One region of the Oceanisphaera submarina genome, then DNA from elsewhere that is predicted to be linked to it. Evidence: riboswitches for the same ligand, from Rfam matches in the RefSeq annotation. Region 1 holds a riboswitch; each other region holds the start of a gene.
What was found. Region 1 has a riboswitch for thiamine pyrophosphate ahead of ACLEIV_RS10415 (sodium:solute symporter family protein). Riboswitches for the same ligand answer to the same signal wherever they lie in the genome.

Region 1 (5,825 bases):
GCGCTGGTACGGGCGGCCGCCAGCGGCAACAAGAAATTCTTCATGGGTACTGATTCGGCTCCGCACTTCCAGCACCGCAAGGAAGCCGCCTGCGGCTGTGCCGGAGCCTACACCTCCCACGCCGCCGTGGAGCTGTATGCCGAAGCCTTCGAAGAAGCCGGCGCGCTGGACAAGCTGGAAGCCTTTACCAGCCACCATGGCCCCGACTTCTACGGCCTGCCCCGCAATACCGACACCATCACCCTGGTGAGAGAAAGCTGGACCGTTGACCCCACCCTGCCGCTGGGCGGCGACCAGCTGGTGCCGATCCGCGCCGGTGAAACCATCGACTGGATGGTGAAATAAGCCAGCCTCTCAGCCGAAGTAATAACGCGGCTTAGGCCGCGTTTTTTATTTCAGCCTTAAGCCGGCATAAAGTCATTCTGACGCTCGGCGATCCTCCGCTTGAGGAACTGCGTAAAGGCCTGCACCTTGGCGGTGCGATGCAAATCGCCGTGACTGGTCAGCCAGAGATCGTGAGCCCACTCCTCGGGAGGAGTCAGCAGAGGTTGCAACTCGGGCGCCAGGCTGGCATGCCAGCAACTCAGCGGCCCGCACCCCATCCCGGCCTGAAGGGCAGGAACAAAGCCGGTGAAGTCCTGCACCCGGTAAAAAATCTGCTCCGGTGGCACTCGCTGCTCCATCCAGCGCATGTACATACTGCCGGGACGCGGCCTGGTAGTACCGATAAAGCGGTGCCCTTCTATATCTTCCAGAGACGACATGCGGCCATGGCGGCGCAGGTATTCGCGGTTGGCATAAAGGGTACCCGTGGTCCGGGTCAGGCGCTGCACCACATAGTCTGGATCTTCCGGTTTGAATACCGAACGAATCCCAACATGGGCTTCACCCTGTTCCAGCCGGAAGACCCGGCTGTCGGCGGCGTATTCCAGCCGGATATTAGGGTGCAGTTGCTGAAACTCGGCCAGCAAGGGCGTCAGGTAAGGCACCAGGTTGTTGACCGAGGTGAGGATCAAGGTACCCGCCAGGGCTTCGCTTTCGTTCACCCGGGCGCGCATCCGGCTAAACGTCTCTTCGGCCTGAGCGGCTGCGGTCAACAATGCCTGCCCGGCCTCGGTCACTGCATACCCCCGGGCATGACGATGAAACAGACGAGTGCCCATCTTGGCCTCCAGCGCATTGATGCGCCGCAGCACGGTACTGTGATGCACCTCAAGCTGCTGAGCCGCCGCGCTCAGCGAACCCAGCTGGGCCACCTGATAGGCGGTGTAAATTTCATGCCAGTCATCCTGCCGTGCATTTATGCACATAACCTATGCGTCCATTCTGTTTTTCTTCATTTTTGCACATGAAATACTGGCCACCAACTTGAATGATTCACAGGAAAAACGACATGCACACCCTCGACGCCATCATGGCACGCCGTTCAGTCAAACAATATGATCCTGCCTTCGTCATGCCTGATGCCGATATTGAGCGGTTGTTCCAATATATGTTGCAGGCTCCCACCTCCTTTAATCTGCAGCACTGGCGTTTTGTGCAGGTGGAAGACCCACAGCTGCGCGCCGAAATGCGAGAAGCCGCCTGGGATCAAACACAGGTAACCGATGCTTCGCTGCTACTGGTGCTTTGTGCCGATACCCAGGCCTGGCAACGCAACCCCGAACATTGCTGGCGCCATGTTGCCACCGACACTCGTGACCTCATGTTGTCGATGATTCACGGCTTCTATGCAGACCGGCCTCAACTGCAACGTGACGAGGCGATTCGCTCGGTTGGCATTGTGGCACAAACCGCCATGCTGGCGGCCAAGGCCATGGGCTACGACAGCTGTCCCATGATCGGTTTTGACACCCAACGTGTTGCCGAGCTAATCCGGCTACCCGACGATCATGTTATCGGTATGATGCTGACCATTGGCAAAGCGGACAAAGCGGCCAGACCAAAGCCGGGGCAACGCTCATTGGACTGCGTACGGGTACAAAATCACTTTGAAGACTGAGCCGGCCATAGGGGGAGAAAAACATGCTTACGCAAAACGGGTACGCCCATCTGCAGGTGCTGCTAGCCACTTTCTTTATTGCTGGCTCCTTCATCGTTTCGGCACAGCTGGCCCCCGCAGCACCGGCAGCTTCCCTGACGCTACTGCGTTTTGTGCTCGCTACAGCCCTGCTGCTGCCCTGGATATTGATTAACGCCGAACGACGAAAGAAGCTGCTGCCGGCACTGCCGCGAGGCCTGGTTATCAGTCTTTTCTATTCACTGTTTTTTATCTGTCTGTTTGAGGCTCTGCATACCACCTCCGCCCTGAACACGGGTACCCTGTTCACTCTGGTGCCCGTGCTTACCAGCCTGCTGGGGATCTGGCTGTTACGCACGCCGATAAAGCGCCCCCAGGCACTCAGTTATCTGCTGGGTATGCTGGGCGCACTCTGGATCATCTTCGAGGGCAGCCCAACCCGCGTACTGGCACTCCAGCTTAACGAGGGCGACAAGATCTTTCTGCTGGGAGTGCTCAGCATGTGCGCCTATTCGTTAAGCATGAAATTGCTCTATCGTGGTGACTCTGTGGGGGTGCTGACCTGTGCTACGCTGCTGGGCGGTATTTTCTGGATGGGGCTTGCGGTCTGGCTGACCGACACCCCACTGCATTGGCAAGCCCTGGGGCAGAATGATCTGCTGGCAATGGCCTATCTGGTGGCGTGCGCGACCCTGGGCAGTGTTTACCTCTACCAAAGTGGCAGTATCCGACTCGGCCCTCAAAGGGTAATGGCCTACACCTACCTCAATCCGGCTGCGGTAACCCTGCTGCCCTGGCTGTTGATTGGGGAGCCGATTGCCGCCGTACTCTGGCCCGGCATCATTATCTCCTGCCTGGCCACCTGGCAGCTTCAGCGAACCTCGGCTGCCACAGTACCGAAAAAGCCGTCGGTACCCGGCACGCCGTCACGCCGAACGCACCTCTAGGCAAGGTGGCCTTTGATTGACAACCACCGACAGTCTCTCTACTCTCTTGACACTATTCCTGGGGGAGCCTAACCGGCTGAGACTCCGCAGTTTACTGCGGTAACCCTTCGAACCTGATCCGGGTAATGCCGGCGAAGGGAAGGAAATGACTTACCTCACTCTCCCTCCCGATCTGCCCGTGATTGCCCGGCGCCTGGTAGCCAATGAATGGCTACTGTCGTCATGCTTGCCTGTTACAGGCAAAGGGAGAACATCATGCTGGACACCACCGCCGCGATTCTGTGGCTCTGCTTATTTGCTGCCGTCTTTGCCATACCCGGCCTGCTCTATGCCCGTCGCCAGAAAGACAAGCTGGAAGATTTCATCGTGGCCCGCAACAGCCAGAATGGCAGCGCCACCATGCTGACGCTGCTGGCCACCACCATGGGCACCTGGATCCTGTTTGGTCCGGCCCAGGCCGCCACCTGGGGAGGCATCGGCGCCATTACCGGCTACGCCCTCGGCGTGCTGGTGCCACGGCTTATCATGATCCCGCTCGGTGGCCGCATCCGCGAGCTGATGCCCGAAGGCCACACCCTCACCGAGTTCGTGCTCGGCCGCTATGGCCGCGGCATGTACGGTTTTGTACTGGTGATCATGATGTTCTACCTGTTTATTTCGCTTACCGCCGGCCTGACCGCCATCGCCCAGATGGTGGCACTGCTGGCGCCGGTCCCCTTGTGGATCACCGCCAGCATAGTGATGGGCGCCACCCTGCTCTATACCCTCTATGGCGGGCTACGAGTTACCATCTTTACCGACCGGGTGCAGATGCTGGTGATACTGCCGTTTTTGCTGCTGCTGATGCTGTTCGGCTGGCAGGCCACCGGTGGACTGGGGCCGGTTATCGCCGGACTGCAGGAAAAAGCCCCACAGTTGCTGAATCCGCTCGACACCACAGGGCTCAAGTCCGGGCTGACCTTTTTCATAGCGGTGGTGCTGACCGGCCTCTTCTATCAGGGCACCTGGCAGCGAGTGTTTGCCGCCCGGGACAACAAGGTGATCCGCAACGGCTTTATTCTGAGCGGCCTTGTCAGCTTTCCGATCATCTTCATCATGGGGCTATTCGGGCTGGCGTTCGTGGGGCTGGAGCTGCCCGGTGATGGTTCGGTGGCCCTGTTCAGTGTGCTGATGCCGAGCATGCCGCTGTGGTTTGCCATCGGCCTGCTGCCCTTTGGCCTGGCGTTGATCATGAGCAGTGCCGACTCCACCATCAGCGGCCTTTCCAGCATGATGGTGGTGGATCTGCGCCGCCTGTTGCCGAACATCAGCGCCCACAGGCTGCTTGGCCTTTCGCGCTGGCTGATCGTGCTGCTGTCGATTCCGGTGCTGGCCGTCGCCTCCCAGGGCTTCAGTGTGCTCTATCTGTTTCTGCTCGCCGATTTGCTGTGCTGCGCCGCCGCCTTTCCGGTGTTCTTCGGTTTCTACAGCGCCCGCTACCAGAGCTACAACGCTGTGCTTAGCACCGCAGCCGGGCTGATGGCCGGCCTCTGGTTGTTCCCGGCGCCGGGGGCAGAAATAAAGTACCTGCTGGAATCCTTCCTTCTCGCTACCCTGGTGCCGGTACTGGTGTCTTGCCTGCTGATGCTGCTGCCGAACCGCGCGTCATTCGACTTCTCGATACTGCGCCAGCGCATCCGCAGTCTGGAAAGCTGAATCGATAAAAAATGGCCGCCCCGCCCGGGGCGGCCATCATTCCTCGTTTTTATTCCATAATTAAAACGCGAAACGGGTCGCCGAGATGCGGGCAGACGCCGGTCGGCCAACCTGTTACACTCGCGACCCTTTGGCGCTATCGGCGCCGGATTTCTTCTTACCACCGCCTTGTATTGCGCACCGGCGTCATACTGGAGACACCATGAAAATCATGATCCGGGGCCTGTCCCGCCTCACCACAGAAGAAAAGGTACTGGCCCTGCTGGCACCTTACGGCCTGGTGCATTACTTCCACCTGGTCATGGATCCCAGCACCAACAATTCCAAGGGCTTCGGCTTCGCCTTCATGCCCAATCCGGCTCAGGCCAAAGCCGCCATCAAGAGCCTGAATGGCATGGAAGTAGACGGCCAGAAGATCCGCGTCAAAAAAGCGGAAGTAAAGCCCGGGGAGAAAAACGACCGTGACCAATAACGATATACTGCGCCGCGTCCGTTATGCCCTCGATCTGCCCGACCGGCAAGCCATAGCGCTGTTCGGTCTGGGTGACGTGACCATAGACGAAGCACAATTCCTGGCCCTGCTGGCCAAGGAAGAAGACGCCAATTACCACAGCTGCAGCAACGAGCAGATTCTGGGCTTTCTGGACGGTCTGATCCTGAAGAACCGCGGCCCGCGCAAAGGTGGCCCGGCACCGCGTCCGGAACAGGCCGAACCCATCAACAATCAGGTGTTCAAAAAGCTGCGTGTGGCACTGGAATTGAAAGAAGAGGACATTCTCGGCCTGTTGTCTCTGGCCGGTTTTGAGGTGAGAAAACCCGAGCTGACCTCGCTGTTCCGCAAACCCGGCCACAAGCATTATCAACCTTGTGGCGATCAGTTCCTGCGCAACTTCCTGCAGGGCCTGGCGCTGCAGCGTCGGCACGGCGCCGAATAAGCGACCGCTGACGCCGATTGGTAGCGCGTGCCCGGTCGGCCGTTTGCCGCCAACCGGGCACCACGCATCCGCTAGGTTATCGCCTGGCGGATCTGTTGCCAGCACAACGCCACCTGTTCGGAACGAAAGGGGGGCCGGCCACACAGTTCGATATCCAGCTTCACCCAGGCCGACAACGGCAGCTCCACCAACCGCCCCTGTAGCAGTTCTTCCCTGACCAGACTCGCC
Region 2 (5,825 bases), on a different contig from region 1:
CAGAGGAGACACCAGGCCTGGCATCAATCCCAGCAAGAGGCCGACGATGGCCAGCAGGGTAAAGCCCAGCCGCATCGACAGCGGCGCTTCGTGGGGCGTTTTCGGCGTGGGCTTCAAGGCCCCGTAAAAGGGTTTGATCGCCACCAGGGCAGCCGCCGCCACTATGCCGATGGCGGTGATCACCGACAACCCGATCAACAGGTTCGATAACCAGGGCGCGCCCAGCGCCGATTCGAACATCAGCTCCTTGGCGATAAAACCGAACAGGGGCGGAATACCGGCCAGCGACAACGCCGCCAGGGTGATGAACAGCGCCGTCTGCGGCATGTGTTTTCGCAGGCCACCCAGCTCGCGCACATCCTTGGTGCCGGTGGCGTGGTCCAGAGTGCCCGCCGCCATGAAGAGCGCGCCCTTATAGAGCGCATGGGCCAGCAGGAACACCATGGCCGCTTCCAGCGCATGGGGCGTGCCAATACCGATAAGCATGGTCAGGGTGCCCAGAGCCATGATGGTGGAAAAGGCGAGAATACGCTTGAGATCCGTGCTGCACACCGCCATCAGGGCGCCGACCGTCATGGTCACGCCGCCAAACAGCGACAGGGTCAGCATCCAGGCCTCGCTGCCCGCCATCATCGGCTGCAGCCGGGCCATCAGGTAGACTCCGGCCTTGACCATGGTGGCCGAATGCAGATAGGCACTGACCGGGGTCGGCGCCGCCATGGCGTTGGGCAGCCAGAAATGAAAAGGGGTCTGGGCCGACTTGGTGAAGGTGCCCAGCAACACCAGCACCATCATCGCCAGAAACAGCGGGTGCTGCTGTATGTTGGTGCCTCCGGCCAGCAGCTCGTTCAGCTCGAAGCTGCCGCCGATGCTCCCCAGCAGGATCAAGCCGGCCATCAGCGCCAGGCCTCCGCCGGCGGTGATAAAGAACCCCTGCAGCGCCGCCTTGCGGGCCTTTTCCTGTTCGTGGTTGAAACCGATCAGCAAATAAGAGGTAAAGCTGGTCAGCTCCCAGAATACAAACAGGGAAATCAGGTTGCTGGACAGCACCAGCCCCAGCATGGCGGACATGAAGGCCAACAGATACATCAGCAACTTGTGAATATCTTTATGGCCCTGCAGGTAGCGGCCTGCATAGATAAAAATCAGGGTGCCAATACCGGTGATCAGCAGCGCAAACATCAGGCTGAGGCCATCGACCATGAAATTGAGGTTGATCCCCAGACTGGGGATCCATTCATGACTGAACAGCACCACCTGGCCGCTGGTCACCTGCGGCCAGAACGTCAGGAAATACCCGAACAGGGCGGCTGGCAGCACCGCCAGGCACCAGCCAATTTTCACCCCCATAACGGGGGTCAGTCGTGGCACCAGCATCGCCAGAATAAAACCAGCTATAACAGCAACAAGCATGAGAAAAACGCCTCCTTTCCATGCCGGTTCAGGCAATAGAATGAGCTAAGAGAGAGGGGAGAAAAGCACAGCGCACAGACTATAGTAAGGAAGTGTTTCGATTGGTTTTCAATCAGTTAATCGATTTTTTTTTGAGTTTTTATGGCGGCCGATATTACAAGCCGCCCCGATAAAACACAAGCAGAGCCGGACGCGCCGACTCTGCTGCCGATAAATCCCGGAGCGCAGCTCAGCGATCGAAAAAATGCTCCACCGGCCCCCGCCCCTGGCCGATGCGCAGCGTGCTACCGGCCAGAATGGCTCTGTCGATATAATGCTTGGCGCTGGACACCGCCAGATCCATGGACAGTCCCTGGCCCAGATAGCAGGCCAGCGCCGCCGACAGGGTGCAGCCGGTACCGTGGGTATTGGCGGTGATCACCCTGGGGGTATCGAAACAGCGTACCTCGCCGCCCCTCAGCAACCAGTCCGGGCTGCGCGACTCCTGCTGCAGAAAACCGCCCTTGAGCAGCACGGCGGCACAGTCCAGACCGGCCAGCCCCTCGAACAGGGACTCCACTTCGGACAGGGTCGCCGGCAGGGGGCTGCCGATCAGCGTCGCCGCCTCCGGCAGGTTGGGGGTGATCACATCGGCCAACGGCAGCAATTCTGCTCGCAGGCTGTTCACCGCCTCTTCGGCCAGCAGCATGTCACCATTGGCGGTGACCATCACGGGGTCCACCACCAGGTGGGCCGGACGATAACGCCGCAACACCTCGGCCACGGTATTGATGGTGGCGCTGTCACCGAGCATGCCGACCTTGACCGCAGTGACCTGCAGGTCACCGAATACCGCCTCCAGCTGGGCCCGTATCATCTCCTGGGGCACCGGATGAACGGCGCTGACACCACGGGTGTTCTGGGCAGTAAGGGCGGTAATCACCGAGCAGGCATAGCCGCCGGTGGCAGAAATGGCCTTGATGTCGGCCTGAATACCGGCACCGCCGCCGCTGTCGGATCCGGCGATGGTGAGTACTATCGCTTTGTGATTCACAGGTTTCTGACTTGAGGGGGTGTGACTGGGCATATCCTTATGGTCCTCCGGGCGAAGGAACCACCGGCAAACTGACGTTTACCCGTTAGTTCCCTACGCCAGCATTAACTGGATCAGGTACAGCGGGTCCGGTTCAAAGACCGTCTCAGCCTTGCGGCCCCCCGACTAACAGCCTTCGATGATAACGACCCCGGCTGGCAAATGCCAGCCAGAAGCCGTGAGGAGTAAATGGTGAGGCGTGAGGTGTTTTCCTTCTCACTCTTCACGCAATAGTTAATGCGCCTGATCCCAGTTGTCGCCTTCGCCGGCTTCCACCAGCAGGGGGACATCCAGGCTGGCGGCCTGCTCCATCAGCGCGCGGATCTGTTCCTTGAAGTCCGCGACCTTGTCTGCCCGGATTTCGAACACCAGTTCATCGTGCACCTGCATCAGCATGCGTACCTCATCATCCGCCTGTTGCTCCAGCCAGCCGGCGACCTTGATCATCGCCTTCTTGATGATGTCGGCGGCGGTACCCTGCATGGGGGCATTGATGGCGGCTCGCTCGGCCCCCTTGCGGCGGGCGCCGTTCTTGGCGTTTATTTCCGGCAGATACAGCCGGCGACCGAACAGGGTGGACACATAGCCCTTGTCGGCGGCCAGGGTGCGGGTGTCTTCCATGTAGCGCAACACACCGGGATACCGCTCGAAATAGATATCCATGTAGCTCTGTGATTCGGCACGGGGAATGCCGAGCTGGCGCGACAGTCCGAAGGCGCTCATGCCGTAGATCAGGCCGAAGTTGATGGCCTTGGCCCGGCGACGCTGTTCGGTAGTCACCTGCTCCAGCGCCACGCCGAATACCTCGGCGGCGGTGGCCTTGTGGATATCCAGCCCCTGGGCGAAGGCGTCCAGCAGGCCCTTGTCCCGGGACAGGTGCGCCATGATACGCAACTCAATCTGGGAGTAATCCGCCGCCACCAGCTTGTAACCGGGTGCCGCCACGAAGGCCTGGCGAATACGCCGCCCTTCCGCGGTACGGATGGGGATATTCTGCAGATTGGGATCGGAAGACGACAGGCGGCCGGTGGCGGTATTGGCCTGATGATAAGAGGTATGAATACGGCCGCTGTGCTCGTTGACCATCTGCGGCAGCTTGTCGGTATAGGTGGACTTGAGCTTGCTCAGACCCCGGTATTCCATCAGCAGTTTAGGCAACGGATAGTCCAGGGCCAGCTCCTGCAGCACCTCTTCGGCGGTAGACGGCGCTCCTTTGGGGGTTTTCTTCAACACCGGCAGTTCGAGCTTGTTGAACAGAATCTCGCCCAGCTGCTTGGGAGAGCCCAGGTTGAAGGGTTCGCCGGCCAGCTCGAAGGCTTCCAGCTCCAGTTCTTTCAGCCGCTTGGCAATCTCGTCGCTCTGAACGGCCAGCAGGCCGCTGTCGATGCCGACCCCCGTGTATTCCATCTGCGCCAGAATCGGTACCAGCGGCATTTCGATATCACTGAACACCTGCTGCAGCTCGGGATCGGCGGCAAGCATCGGCGTCAGGTGATGATGCAGCCGCAGCGTGATATCGGCGTCTTCCGCCGCATAGGGGCCGGCCTGCTCCAGCGGTATCTGGTTGAAGGTCAGCTGTTTGGCGCCCTTGCCCGCAATCGACTCGAACGAGATGGTGTTATGGTTGAGGAAAAACGCCGCCATGCTGTCCATGTCGTGCCGGGTCTGCACCGAATTGAGCACATAGGACTCCAGCATGGTATCCAGCCCAATACCCTTCAATTCGATGCCGTGATTTTTCAGCACATTGGCATCGTACTTCAGGTTCTGGCCCAACTTGATGAGCCGCTCGTCTTCCAGCAGCGGCTTGAGCGCTCCCAGTACTACAGCTTCACTCAGCTGCTCGGGCGCATCCAGATAGTCGTGCCCGAAGGGGACATAGGCCGCCTGGCCCGGCTCGATGGCAAAAGACACGCCCACCACCCGCGCATCTCTGTAGTTGAGGCTGGTGGTTTCGGTGTCGAAGGCGAAATAAGGCGCCTGGGCCAGCCGCTCGACCCAGTCGGTCAGCTGCGCTTCGGTGAGCAGGGTCTGATAGTCGGTGGCCATGGCCGGCTCTCTTGCCGGCTCTCTTGCCGGCGCATCGCCCAGGCCTGGCTCCAGCTCTTCCAGCAGGTTGCGGAATTCGTATTCACGGTAAAGGGTTTTCAGGGCCTCGGTGTCCGGCTCGCTCTGCTGCAAGTCCGCCGGGCCCCACTCCAGCGCCACGTCGGTCTTGATGGTGGCCAGTGTGTAGGACAAGCGCACCATTTCCTCATGCTCGACAAATTTGGCGGCAAAGGTCTTGGAGCCACGAAAGCCCAACGCGGCTACCTTGTCGGTATTGGCGGCGATCTCGTCGATGGATCCCAGCCCCTGTAGCAGCGCCAGCGCGGTTTTTTCGCCCACACCCGGCATGCCGGGAATGTTGTCCACCTTGTCACCGACCAACGCCAGCAGATCGATGATCAACTCCGGCGGCACGCCGAATTTTTCCACCACGCCGTTCCGGTCCATGAAGCTGTTCTTCATGGTATCCATCAGCAGCACATGATCCGATACCAGCTGGGCCATATCCTTGTCGCCGGTGCTGATCACCACATCCAGCTGCTGCTCGGTGGCCTGTCGCGCCAGGGTACCGATAACATCGTCTGCCTCTACCCCGTCCTCGATCAGCAACGGCAGTCCCATGGCCCGGATGATGGCATGGATCGGTGCGACCTGACTGCGCAGATCGTCCGGCATCGAAGGTCGCTGGGCCTTGTATTCCGGATAGATATCGTCGCGAAAGGTCTTGCCCTTGGCGTCGAACACCACCGTCACCCGGGAGTCGGGAAACTGCTTGTGCAGGCTGCGCAGCATGTTGGTGACCAGTCGAATGGCGCCGGTGGGGCGGCCGTCGCTGGTTCTCAGATCTGCCTGCTGGGAAGCAAAATAGGCACGGTACAGATAGGAAGATCCATCGACCAGGATCAGGGGTTTGGCAGGAATGGCAACCATGACGTTTTTCTCGTTAATGCGTTGGTCGCTAGCATGCCACAGCCGGGCCGCCGACACCACGGCGGCCCCGAACCAGCCTGTGGATAACTCTGTGTAAAGCGGATCGACGGAAGATCTTGATAAAATAAAAAACCATTTATTTATCAATAAATTATAATTTAAATATGGATCTTGCCTGCGGATCTTGAAATGTGGAAAATAGGCAACAACGACGTTCTGCACAATTGTTGAGCGAAATAAATGCTAGCATAGTTCTGACGGATCGCCCGGCGCTGGATCACAAATTCTTAATGCCAAATTTAATGCCGAACAAGGAGACTGACATGAAAAAAGTTGCCGTTATTTTAAGCGGCTGCGGCGT
Region 3 (5,825 bases), on a different contig from region 1:
GCGACGATGATCGACCAGAATGGCGGTGACGTTGCTGTCTTCGTCCAGTGCAAAGCGGTAATCGGGTCTGTCTTTGAACACGATAGCGTGCTCGCTGCGCCAGGCGCTGCGGGCATGGGTCAGGGCGGTCAGCTCACGCAACTGCTCGGCAATGACCTCGCTGCCGGGCTGCCAGTCGCCGATTTGCTCGACCCAGTCAGAGACCTGATCGTAGCTTAAGCGGGCCTGGGAGCGAATGCGGGCGGCGAAGAATTCGGCCTTGCCGGACACCTTGCCGTCAAAGTCGATAAGCAGACGGGCACAGAGGGCCGGACGCTCTACCCCTTCCTGCAGCGAACAGAGTTCGTCGGCCAGGGTGCGGGGCAGCATGGGAATGTTGCGGCCGGGCAGATAAACGGTAAAGGCGCGTTCGGCGGCGACGCGGTCCATTTCGCTGTCGTGGGCGACATAAGCGGTCGGATCGGCGATGGCAACGGTCAGTTCCCAGGCGTTATCCAGCTTCTTCACGCTCAGGGCATCATCCATATCCAGCGTGGATTCGCCATCGATGGTGAAGAAGGGCACCTCGGTAAGATCCTGACGCGGCAGTGTGTCTTCCAGCGTTTGCCATTCGGCTCTGTCTTCCGGAGCCTGATTGGCCAGCTTGTTGCGGGCCAGCACCACCCACCAGGGGGCGATGGGGTCCTCAACGCCGGCAATCACTTCTACCACGCTTGCGAAGAAACCGTTGTTGTCTTTCAGCGCGTGGCGGGTAAGTTCGCCCAGCACCCAGTCGCCTTCTTTCAGGCTTTTTTCGTCCAACCCCTTGATGGCGCGTGCCTTGATGGCATCTTTCATCAACGGATGATCGGGCACGATATTGAGCCGATCACGGAACCACTTCACCCGGGCCACAAAGCGGGTCACACCGGCCTCGATCAGGGTCTCGGGTTCAACCAGTTCGCGATCGTTTTCGGTACGCACCACGGCGGTAATGTGATCGCCATGCATCACTTTTTTCATGTGCGGCGGCGGAATAAAGAAGCTTTCTTTCTCGCTTACTTCGAGAAAACCAAAACCTTTGGAGGTGCCTTTCACGATGCCTTCTTTAATGGGAAGGGTTTCGCGGATCTGTTGCTTGAGCTGGGCCAGCAGGGGGTTGTTTTGAAACATAAGTAAAGACCTGTCGAAATATGCGCCTGACTATACGGATTTACCCCCCCGATGCCAAGGAAACCTTGGTGCTAGCCGTGGCGCTGGATCAGCCTGAGTCTGGCCATGTCGGGGCGGCCCTTATCGTCCATCCCCTGATCCAGCAGGTAGCGCAAACGGCCCAGTGCGGCCGGCCGGCCCGGATTCCACTGTTGCGAGAGGTGGGCCAGCTGGCGGCAGCCCAGGCCGCTTTCCAGGCTGTCGGCTAGCATCACCTCCAGCCCCTGTCGGCGGGCCTGCTCGATCAGCTGCCGACACAGCGCCAGCCCGCCCAGCTGGCTGGGTCTCAGCACCAAGGCCTTGAGTTCGTCGAATACGCAATAGTCGGTGCCGGCATAACGGGCGAGGTCGAAAGCCACCGGCCAGCCGTGTCGTTCGGCCAGTTGCTGGCCCGCATCCATGTCGGCGGCCGGGTCCAGCAGCCAGTCGACTCGTTCGCCGTCGATTCGCTGCCACAGGCCGGTCATTTGTTCCGGCGACAGCCGACCGCCCGCGTCCAGCACCAGCCGTAACGAAGGGGCCAGCAGGGTAAGCTCGCGCACCAGGCCTGCATCGTGTTGCACATCGCCGGTCAGGGTAAGCCAGGCTCGGCTCGGATGCTCCCGGCGGCAGCGCCAGGAGCGAATGATGGGGTCGCGGGCGCCTTCCAGCAGCGGCAGTGAAGACGCGGTGTCACCGTCCATTTCGCTTACTCCGGCCAGGGCGCAGTCCAGCCCGAACTGCACCGAGGGCAGGCGGGCGCCATGTTCTCGACCCTGGCTCAGCCGCCGGCAGGCGGCCAGCACATCCTGCTCGGCATCGACCAGCGATTCGCCGGGCAGGGGCGCGATTTCGCCCCAGTGGCCGTTAATATCCACATAAAAACCCCGGCGCCGGCTCAGGGAAGTCCCGTTAATGGCCAGTCGCATGGTCAGGGGAAGTTCATAGGCATAAACTGCAATCTGCATGTGAGGGTCCCGTCAGGCTCGTCAGAGGTATCTTTGGATGAAAATAACATGAGGTTTGGTCACAGGGTAGCGTCTTGCATCGGAGTGGTGCATTTTCGGCGGCCGTGTTGGCGGTACAAACAGGCGACGCCGGAGCGGATTTTTTGTCTTCTGTTGATCAAGCGGTAAAAACCACCATGAATCCAATGCTTAAATGTTTCATTGTGGTTAATTTTTTATAGACCACATGTCGAGTAATGGCTTTGCTTTTGTGAGCCGAGTCTGTTTATACTGGCCACCATCTTGTCGGAGTGCTCTATACGGGCTGAGACCACGAAAGTGGGATCCGTTGAACCTGATCAGGCTAATACCTGCGTAAGGGAAACAAGTGAGAACCTGGCGCCATACCTCTTCTTCTGCCGAGTTCTTCCTCAACACTCCTGGCAAGCATTTTCACCCTCAATGGATTCGAAGTGAGATTGCTATGTCAAAAATAAACCGTCGTGAAGTTCGCAGCCAGGCTCAGGAATTTATCGATAACCTGAAAGGCGAGCATTTCCCTAATTCCCGCCGCATTCACATCGAAGGCTCGCGCCCGGACATCAGGGTCGGCATGCGCGAAATTCATCTGGCCGACAGCTTCAAGGGCGGCACCGAAGAAAACCCCATTCTCGAGCCCAATGCGCCGGTTCCGATCTACGACACCGCCGGCCCCTATGGCGATCCCGAGGCAGAGCTGGATGTACGCAAGGGCCTGCCCCAGATGCGTCGTCAGTGGATTCTGGAACGCAACGACACCGAGGAACTGGAAAGCGTCACCTCCGAGTTTACCCAGCAGCGTATGGCCGATGATGGCCTGGATCACCTGCGTTTCGAGCATATGCCCAAGCCGCGCAAGGCCAGGGCCGGAGCCTGTGTGACCCAGCTGCACTATGCCCGTAAAGGCATCATCACCCCAGAGATGGAATACATTGCCATCCGCGAGAACATGGGCCGCGAGCGGGTGCGGGACGAAATGCTGCTGCAACAGCATCCGGGCCAGAACTTCGGTGCCAACCTGCCGGAGAGCATTACCCCCGAATTCGTGCGCAAGGAAGTCGCCGAAGGCCGCGCCATCATTCCGGCCAACATCAACCATGCCGAGTCCGAGCCGATGATCATCGGTCGCAACTTCCTGGTGAAAATCAACGCCAACATCGGCAACTCGGCGGTGACTTCATCCATCGAAGAGGAAGTCGAGAAGCTGGTGTGGGCCACCCGCTGGGGCGCCGATAACGTGATGGATCTGTCTACCGGTCGTTATATTCATGAAACCCGGGAATGGATACTGCGCAACAGCCCGGTACCCATAGGCACAGTGCCCATCTACCAGGCGCTGGAAAAGGTGAACGGCGTGGCCGAAGACCTGACCTGGGAAGTGTTTCGCGACACCCTGATTGAACAGGCCGAGCAGGGGGTGGATTATTTCACCATCCACGCCGGCGTGTTGCTGCGTTACGTGCCCATGACCGCCAAGCGGGTGACCGGTATAGTGTCTCGTGGTGGCTCCATCATGGCCAAGTGGTGTCTGTCGCATCACAAGGAAAGCTTCCTCTACGAACATTTCCGGGAAATATGTGAAATCTGTGCCGCCTACGACGTGTCTCTGTCGCTGGGTGACGGCATGCGTCCCGGCTCCATCGCCGACGCCAACGACGAAGCCCAGTTTGCCGAGCTTTATACCCTGGGCGAGCTGACCAAGGTGGCCTGGGAATACGACGTGCAGGTGATGATCGAAGGCCCGGGTCACGTGCCCATGCACATGATCAAGCGCAATATGGAAGAGCAGCTGGAGCATTGTCACGAGGCGCCCTTCTATACACTGGGCCCGCTGACCACAGATATAGCCCCCGGCTACGACCACTTCACCTCCGGCATCGGTGCCGCCATGATCGGCTGGTTTGGTTGCGCCATGCTCTGCTACGTGACCCCGAAAGAGCATCTGGGTCTGCCGAACAAGGAAGACGTCAAGCAGGGCTTGATCACCTACAAGATTGCGGCCCATGCCGCCGACCTGGCGAAAGGCCATCCGGGCGCGCAAATCCGCGACAACGCCATGTCCAAGGCGCGCTTCGAGTTCCGTTGGGAAGATCAGTTCAACCTGGCGCTGGATCCGCAGACCGCCCGATCCTATCACGACGAAACCCTGCCGCAGGAATCCGGCAAGGTGGCCCACTTTTGTTCCATGTGCGGACCCAAGTTCTGCTCCATGAAGATCACCCAGGAAGTGCGTGACTATGCTGCCGCCCAGGAGGCCATAGCGGTGCAGCTGGTAGACATGGACGGTAATCATGAAACCGTGGTCGCCGGCATGGAGCAGATGGCGGAAGAATTCAAGAAACGCGGCGGTGACTTGTATCACCAGGCCGACAAACTGGAGCGAGAAGCTTTATGACAAAACCCATCGTCTGGACCATCGCCGGTTCCGACTCGGGCGGCGGGGCCGGCATTCAGGCCGACCTGCACACCATTCAGGCACTGGGCGGCCACGGCTGCTCGGTGATTTCCGCCATCACGGCGCAAAACTCGGTGTCGGTATCCATGGTGGAGCCGGTACTGATGCAGGCCTTTACCAGTCAGCTGGTATCTCTGGCCACCGACATGCAGGCCGGTGCCATCAAGATTGGCCTGCTGCCCGGTGGCCTGCGGGCCGAGGTGCTGGCGCGCTACCTGAAGGAATACCGCCGCCAGTGGCAGCCCTATGTGGTGCTGGACCCGGTGGCCATCGCCAGCACCGGCCAGGCCATGGCCGAAGCCAACCTGCTGCCGGCCATCAAGCAGCACCTGCTGCCGGAAGTGGATCTGATCACCCCCAACGCCGTTGAACTGGAAGCACTGTCGGGCATAGTGCCCGATTCGCCCGCCAATGTGCGTGCCGGTGCCGCCGCCCTGCGGGAAATGGGTGCGGGCGCCGTCCTGGTCAAGGGCGGCCACCTCGACTGGACCGGGGATCAGGCCATCGACTTCTACAGCGACGGTGAGCGGGAAATCTGGCTGGCCAGCCCGCGGCTGGAAACCCGGCACGGTCACGGCACCGGCTGCACCCTGTCTTCCGCCATCGCCACCGCCGTGGCCCAGGACTACCCGATTGAAGACGCCCTGGTGCTGGCCAAGGCCTATGTCAACCAGGGCCTGAAAGGTGCCGAGGCCATCGGCGCCGGCGCCGGCCCCGTGGCCCATCTGGGCTGGCCGACCGAGCTGGCCGACTTCCCCGCCGTGGTGATGCCGGGCACTGCCCTGGCCGCACAGCTTGGCATTAATGGCCCCAGCACCCGGGGCGAGTTCGCTCCCATGGATACTCTCCAGCTGGGGCTCTATCCGGTGGTGACCACCATCGCCTGGCTGGAGCGCTTGCTGGAGCAGGGGGTGCGCACCCTGCAACTGCGCATCAAGGACAAGACCGACGCCGAGGTGGAAGAAGACATTCAGGCCGCGGTTGAGCTCGGCAAACGCTACCAGGCCCGGCTGTTCATTAACGACTACTGGCGGCTGGCCATCAAGCACGGCGCCTACGGGGTGCATCTGGGCCAGGAGGACATCGAAGTAGCGGATCTGGAGGCCATTCGCGCCGCCGGTCTCAAATTAGGCCTGTCCACCCACGGCTATTATGAAATGCTGCGCGCCCGGGAGCTCAAGCCATCCTATCTGGCGCTGGGCCATATCTTCCCT
Region 4 (5,825 bases), on a different contig from region 1:
GGCCGGTATTGCCGCCGGTCACCTCCACCACCACCTTATGCCGGTCGACGGCGACACCTGGTGCTGTGCGTGTTCCGGGAGTGAGATTGACGCCGCCATCTTGTAAGCTTGCGTTCATCCACCGGAGACTCTATTCGTGATCAGAATTTTTACCTTTTTTATCCTGCTGTTATCGGCGGCCTTGCCGTTGCAGGCCGCCGATACCGGCTGGCTACAGGCACCCGAGCACCCCCCGGTGCAGGTGCGGTTGGTACAGGCTGGCCCCTATGATGCGGCCAATAACTATTATCCGGCGCTGTTGCAGGTTCGCCTGCAAGACGACTGGAAAACCTACTGGCGCTCCCCGGGCGAAGGGGGCATAGCACCCCGGCTGGACTGGCAGTCGTCCGATAACCTGCTGTCGGTCAACTGGCAATGGCCGCTGCCCGAACGCTTTACCCTGCTCGGGGTCGAAACCCAGGGCTATCACAATGCCGTCGACTTCCCACTGCAGCTGTCACCTGCTGAACCCGGAAAACCGGTCACCTTTGAAGGCCTGCTGACGCTACCCAGCTGCACCACCATCTGTGTGCTCACCGAATATTCACTGCAATTGCCGCTGGAGCCGCAGCTGCTCGCCGACGAGACGCTGAATCATCGGTATCAGCAGGCGGTGTCACGAGTACCCCGGCCGGCGAGCCTGGTGCAGGCCGAGCGGCTTGTCTGGGATCCGGCCGCCAAACAGCTCGATGTGACGCTGACCAACCCCCGAGGCTGGCAGCAACCGGCGGTATACGTCGACGAACTCGACAGCAGCATCTTCAGCCAGCCGCAACTGACGGTGAACGACACCCGGCTGCAAGCCCGCTTCAAGGTCGGCAGCTGGGATCCGGCGTTGAATCTGGATGAGCAGGTGGTGGTCATTACCGCCACCGATGCAGGACTGGCAGAAGAGCTGGCCGGCTCCATCACCCGTGGCACCCTGCCCCCGGTGGCGGCAACGGCTCCCCCGCTGGTGCTGGTACTGCTCTATGCCCTGCTCGGCGGCCTGATCCTCAACATCATGCCCTGTGTACTGCCGGTGCTGGGGCTCAAGCTCAACAGCCTGCTGCTGGGGCACCGCACCCGATCAGAAGTACGCCGTCCCCTGCTGTGGTCCGCCCTCGGCATCATGCTGTCGTTCTGGGCGCTGGCGGGCTTTATGCTGGCGCTGACCTGGTCCGGCGCTCAACTCGGCTGGGGCATACAGTTCCAGCAACCGGGCTTTATCGGCTTCATGCTGCTGGTCACCGCCTTGTTTTCGCTTAACCTGTTCGGGCTGTTCGAACTGCGCCTGCCCACGGCCATGAGTACCTGGCTGGCCACCCGTCCCGGCCACGGCAACGGCGGCCATCTGCTGCAGGGCATGTTCGCCACCCTGCTCGCCACCCCCTGCTCGGCCCCCTTCCTCGGCACCGCAGTCGCGGTGGCGCTGGCGTCTTCGCCGCTGGTGCTGATTGCCATCTTCACCGGTCTGGGGCTGGGCATGGCGCTGCCCTGGCTGGTGCTGGCGCTGTTCCCCGGTGTCATCGGTCTCCTGCCCAGACCCGGCGCCTGGATGATCAAGGTGAAGTGGCTGTTCGGCCTGATGCTGCTCGCCACCAGCCTCTGGCTGCTGTCGCTGCTGCAATATACCCTGGGTAGCACCGCCACCCTGGCGCTGGCCATCCTGCTGATCGCGCTGCCGATAGGGTCACTGCTGCGTCATTACGGCGCCCGGGGTCTGGTGTTCAGCCTGGCCGGCCTGATGCTGCTGGGCGCCGCCGGGGGCGTCACCGCCCTGCTTACTCAATCTCGTTGGGTCAGCCCGGTGAAGGATGAGCTGAACTGGCAGCCGCTGGATCCGGCGCGTATCGAACGCGAAGTAGCCGCCGGCAAGCGGGTCTTTGTCGACATCACCGCCGACTGGTGCATTACCTGCCAGGCCAACAAGATAGGCGTGACACTGCGTGACCCTGTCTACTCGGCCCTGCAGGAAGACGACATGGTGCTGATGCGCGGCGACTGGACTCGCCCCGACGCCGCCATTACCGATTATCTGCATGCCAACCGGCGCGCCGGTATTCCCTTCAATCAGGTGTTCGGCCCCGGCCTGCCTCAGGGCAAGGCACTTGAGGTGCTGCTGACCAGCGAGAAGGTGATCGATGCCCTCAATGAGGCAAAACCGTGAGGTCGAAGACGAAAAGCGGCAGCTGGGGCAAGCAAATAGGCTCAGGCTTTATCTACCTGCTGTTGATTGCCACAGTGGTAACGGCCGCCGATCTGTGGCGCAGCCGGGATCTGCCCACCGAGGTAGCGGCCCTCAGCAGCATGACCACGCTAAGCGGAGACACCATCGACCTCGATGCCATGAGCCGGGAACAACCTGTGCTGGTCTATGTGTGGGCCAGTTGGTGCGGCGTGTGCAGGCTGGTGTCACCCATGGTGAATCTGGTCGGCGCGCCGGTCGTCAGCATCGCCATCGCCTCGGGCCCGGATGCCAAGGTCGCCGGCTATGTACGGGAAAAGGGATATGATTTTGCGGTGGTGAACGACAAGGATCATCGACTGGGCCAGACGCTGGGCGTCGGCGTGACCCCCACCCTGATGGTGGCCAGCCGGGGCAAGCTGCGTTTCGCCACCGCCGGCATCACCACGCTGCCGGGCATGTACCTGCGATTATGGCTGGCCCGCTTGATGGGCTAAACTCATTTGCTAACTGATAAAACCAGAACAAAAGGCCGTACTCATAAAGAGCACGGCCTTTTTATTTCGGATCGATACCGACGGCTACAACCAAACAGAATAAATAAAGGCAGAACCCTGCCGACGAACCCGGTGGCATGCCTCCATTCCGCAGATTCTAGCGGAAAACCAGGAGACCCGGGTGTCTGCCAATCCTGCTTCTTGTAGCCAAAGAGGTTCAGCATTCTTCGCTCACTCCTATGTTGATCATACTCACCCAGCGCCCGCCAGGTTTGCTTCATATATGTCGATATCTATTCCTGAATAGGTATAATACAGGGTGACTTATAACCAAAAGTCATATCCTAAGGGGTGGCAGCCATGACTGCCTGAGATGCGAATGATGCGAACCCTTTGAACCTGATCCGGCTAATACCGGCGTAGGAATAGGAAGCCGCAACGCCCTGCCCTGCTCTTGTTGTTACCGGGTTTTCGTACCTATACGGAGACTTGAAGTGCCCAAATTGATCCCTTTTTTCCCCTCCGCCATTGCCTTGAGCATTATGGCTGCGCTGCCTGCGTATGCTGCCGATAACCAGGACGGGGTTTACACCCTGGCACCCACCCTGGTGACGTCCAGTTTTCGCGAAGACAGCCTGCAAGGCACCGCCAGCAGCGTCAGCGTGCTGGATGAAGCCGAGCTCAATAAGCCCGGCAACAACCATCTGGAAGATGTGCTGGCCCAGACGCCCAACGTCAACCTGAGTGCCGGCGCCTCTCGCGGCAAGTACTATCAAATTCGCGGTGTGGGCGAGCGCAGCCAGTTCATCGGCGTGGTTAACCCCTCGGTGGGCGTGCTGGTAGACGGCATAGACATGAGCGCCATGACCATGGGCGCCACCCTGCTGGATGCAAATCAAGTGGAAGTATTACGAGGCCCGCAAAGCAGCCTCTATGGCGCCAACGCCCTGGCCGGCCTCATCAACATTCGCGCCAACGAGCCCACAGATACTCTGGAAGGCAATGTGGAACTCACGGTGGCCGAGTACGACACCCATAATCTGGCCGCTGCCGTGGGGGGGCCGCTCAGCGACAAGGTGGCGTATCGCATCGCCGCGCAGCGTAATACCAGTGACGGCTTTATTAAAAACGATTATCTGAGTCGCGACGATACCAATAACATCGACGAGACGCTGCTGCGCACCAAGTTCCGCATTGCCGCCAGCGACGATCTGGACCTGGATCTGACCGCCTTCTACGCCAATATCGACAACGGTTACGACGCCTTCTCCCTCGACAACAGCCGCCACACCCTGTCGGATAATCCAGGGCACGACCGCCAGGAAACCCTGGCACTGTCGGGCAAAAGCAGCTGGTATGGCAACAGCGCCTTTACTCTGGAAACCGCTATCAGCGTGAACAAGAGTGAACTGGAATACGGCTTCGATGTGGACTGGACTTACCCCGGTTTGCACCCGGACACCTACAGTGCCACCGACAATTACTACCGCGAAGAGCGCGGTGCCACCGCCGATGTACGCTTCATCTCCACCGAAGAATCCATGCTGTTCAACGACACTACCGACTGGACCGGCGGCCTCTATTACTTTCATCGCAGCTCGGACCTGAACCGCGAGTACACCTATCTACCCAGCAACTTTACCAGTGAATATGAAGCTAACCGATTTGCCGGCTATGGCGAGCTGGAAACGGCGCTCACCGACAGGCTGACCTGGATCAATGGCCTGCGCCTGGAGCAAGACCGTACCTTTTATAGCGACAGCGACGGTAACCGCAGCAAGCCCACGGATCTGTTGTGGGGCGGCCGGGTAGCGCTGGAATATCAGACCAGTGACAGCCAAATGTTGTACGCACTGATCGCCCGGGGCTACAAGGTCGGCGGCTATAACTCAAACGGCGACCTGCCCAACGCACTACGCGATTTTGCCGCCGAAACCCTGTGGAACTACGAACTGGGCGCCAAGCACAACTTGCTGAATGACAGCCTGCAGACACAAGTAGCGGTGTTCTTTCAACAACGAGACGACGCACAAATCAACGCCTCGCGCACCGTAATACGTCCCGACAACTCCAGTACTTATACCGACTACACTGCCAACGCCGAGCGGGCCTACAGCTATGGTCTGGAAGCCCAGGCTCAATGGCAGGCCACCGACGCCATGCGTTTGCACGCCAGCCTGGGTTTGCTGAACACCCAACTGAAAGAGCCCGACGCCAACTTTGATGGCCGCGATGCGGCGCACGCTCCCGAATATCAATTCGCGCTGGGTGCAAGCCTGGATCACGGCCAGGGCTGGTTTTCCGGTCTTGATGTAGAAGGAAAAGACCAGTTTTACTTCTCCGACAGTCACAGTGCGCGATCTGATGCCTACGCTCTGCTACACGCCCGTCTGGGCTACCAGCAAGATAACTGGAGCGTCACCCTGTGGGGCAAAAACCTGACCGATGAAGAGTACGCGGTGCGTGGCTTTCAGTTCCCCAACGATCCTCGCAAGGGCTATATCACAGAGCAATACGTACAGCTGGGTGCGCCCCGCATGTTTGGTGTGACCACCAAGCTCTCGTTTTAAACCACGCCGGCGTGAAACGTCATACCGGCTGACCCCGTTGGTTACCCCTAAAAAAGCCGCCCTTGTCACGAGGGCGGCTTTTGGCTGGCTGCCCGCTTGAAACTCGCTGTACATTTTGGTGCATCCAGGCCAGCCACACACTGCCGGAGACAAGCGAGCGGGAGGGAGCAGCGATTTTATAGTTCTAGATTCATCTGCCGGCCATAAAAAAGGCCGTACTCTTGAAGAGCACGGCCTTTTTCTTTCACCGACTGAACGTTAGCCTAAAACAACACTCGTCGGCCCTTGATGCAGTCCCGGCATACGGGTTCGCCCTGCAGGGAACCCAGCAGCTCGGGTGCGCAGCGTTTGCCGCAGCTGCTGCATTCGTGAAACGACTTCAGCCTCAGGGCTATGGTGTCTTCTACCAGCATCATCAACTGTTCCAGGCTGCCATTACGTGCCTCTACCACCCCCTGGGAACGGGGTTTGACGGTATGAATGTCGTGATGACGCCACTGCATGGCCGGTAGCAGCACCTCTACCCTGTCGTGCTGAAACGCCACTATGACC

Region 2: linked by a shared signal. The riboswitch ahead of thiD (bifunctional hydroxymethylpyrimidine kinase/phosphomethylpyrimidine kinase) and the one ahead of ACLEIV_RS10415 (sodium:solute symporter family protein) in region 1 are both predicted to bind thiamine pyrophosphate.
Region 3: linked by a shared signal. The riboswitch ahead of thiC (phosphomethylpyrimidine synthase ThiC) and the one ahead of ACLEIV_RS10415 (sodium:solute symporter family protein) in region 1 are both predicted to bind thiamine pyrophosphate.
Region 4: linked by a shared signal. The riboswitch ahead of ACLEIV_RS13350 (TonB-dependent receptor) and the one ahead of ACLEIV_RS10415 (sodium:solute symporter family protein) in region 1 are both predicted to bind thiamine pyrophosphate.

What each region holds. Positions count from the first base shown of each region.
Region 1 is NZ_JBKGFN010000009.1:101,479-107,303, forward strand. Features, by position in the region: gene pyrC (dihydroorotase) at 1-345, shown strand, start outside; gene ACLEIV_RS10400 (LysR family transcriptional regulator) at 402-1,310, opposite strand; gene ACLEIV_RS10405 (nitroreductase family protein) at 1,394-2,002, shown strand; gene ACLEIV_RS10410 (DMT family transporter) at 2,026-2,967, shown strand; TPP riboswitch at 3,018-3,124, shown strand; gene ACLEIV_RS10415 (sodium:solute symporter family protein) at 3,223-4,662, shown strand; gene ACLEIV_RS10420 (RNA recognition motif domain-containing protein) at 4,865-5,134, shown strand; gene ACLEIV_RS10425 (YehS family protein) at 5,124-5,597, shown strand; gene ACLEIV_RS10430 (LysR family transcriptional regulator) at 5,669-5,825, opposite strand, start outside.
Region 2 is NZ_JBKGFN010000005.1:175,489-181,313, forward strand. Features, by position in the region: gene ACLEIV_RS07355 (putative monovalent cation/H+ antiporter subunit A) at 1-1,413, opposite strand, end outside; gene thiD (bifunctional hydroxymethylpyrimidine kinase/phosphomethylpyrimidine kinase) at 1,643-2,446, opposite strand; TPP riboswitch at 2,520-2,620, opposite strand; gene polA (DNA polymerase I) at 2,720-5,464, opposite strand; gene elbB (isoprenoid biosynthesis glyoxalase ElbB) at 5,788-5,825, shown strand, end outside.
Region 3 is NZ_JBKGFN010000004.1:9,407-15,231, forward strand. Features, by position in the region: gene ACLEIV_RS05325 (exoribonuclease II) at 1-1,152, opposite strand, end outside; gene ACLEIV_RS05330 (o-succinylbenzoic acid (OSB) synthetase) at 1,224-2,138, opposite strand; TPP riboswitch at 2,415-2,518, shown strand; gene thiC (phosphomethylpyrimidine synthase ThiC) at 2,602-4,551, shown strand; gene thiE (thiamine phosphate synthase) at 4,548-5,825, shown strand, end outside.
Region 4 is NZ_JBKGFN010000013.1:108,948-114,772, reverse strand. Features, by position in the region: gene ACLEIV_RS13365 (hypothetical protein) at 1-84, shown strand, start outside; gene ACLEIV_RS13360 (protein-disulfide reductase DsbD family protein) at 137-2,188, shown strand; gene ACLEIV_RS13355 (protein disulfide oxidoreductase) at 2,185-2,703, shown strand; TPP riboswitch at 3,041-3,146, shown strand; gene ACLEIV_RS13350 (TonB-dependent receptor) at 3,198-5,273, shown strand; gene ACLEIV_RS13345 (hypothetical protein) at 5,537-5,825, opposite strand, start outside.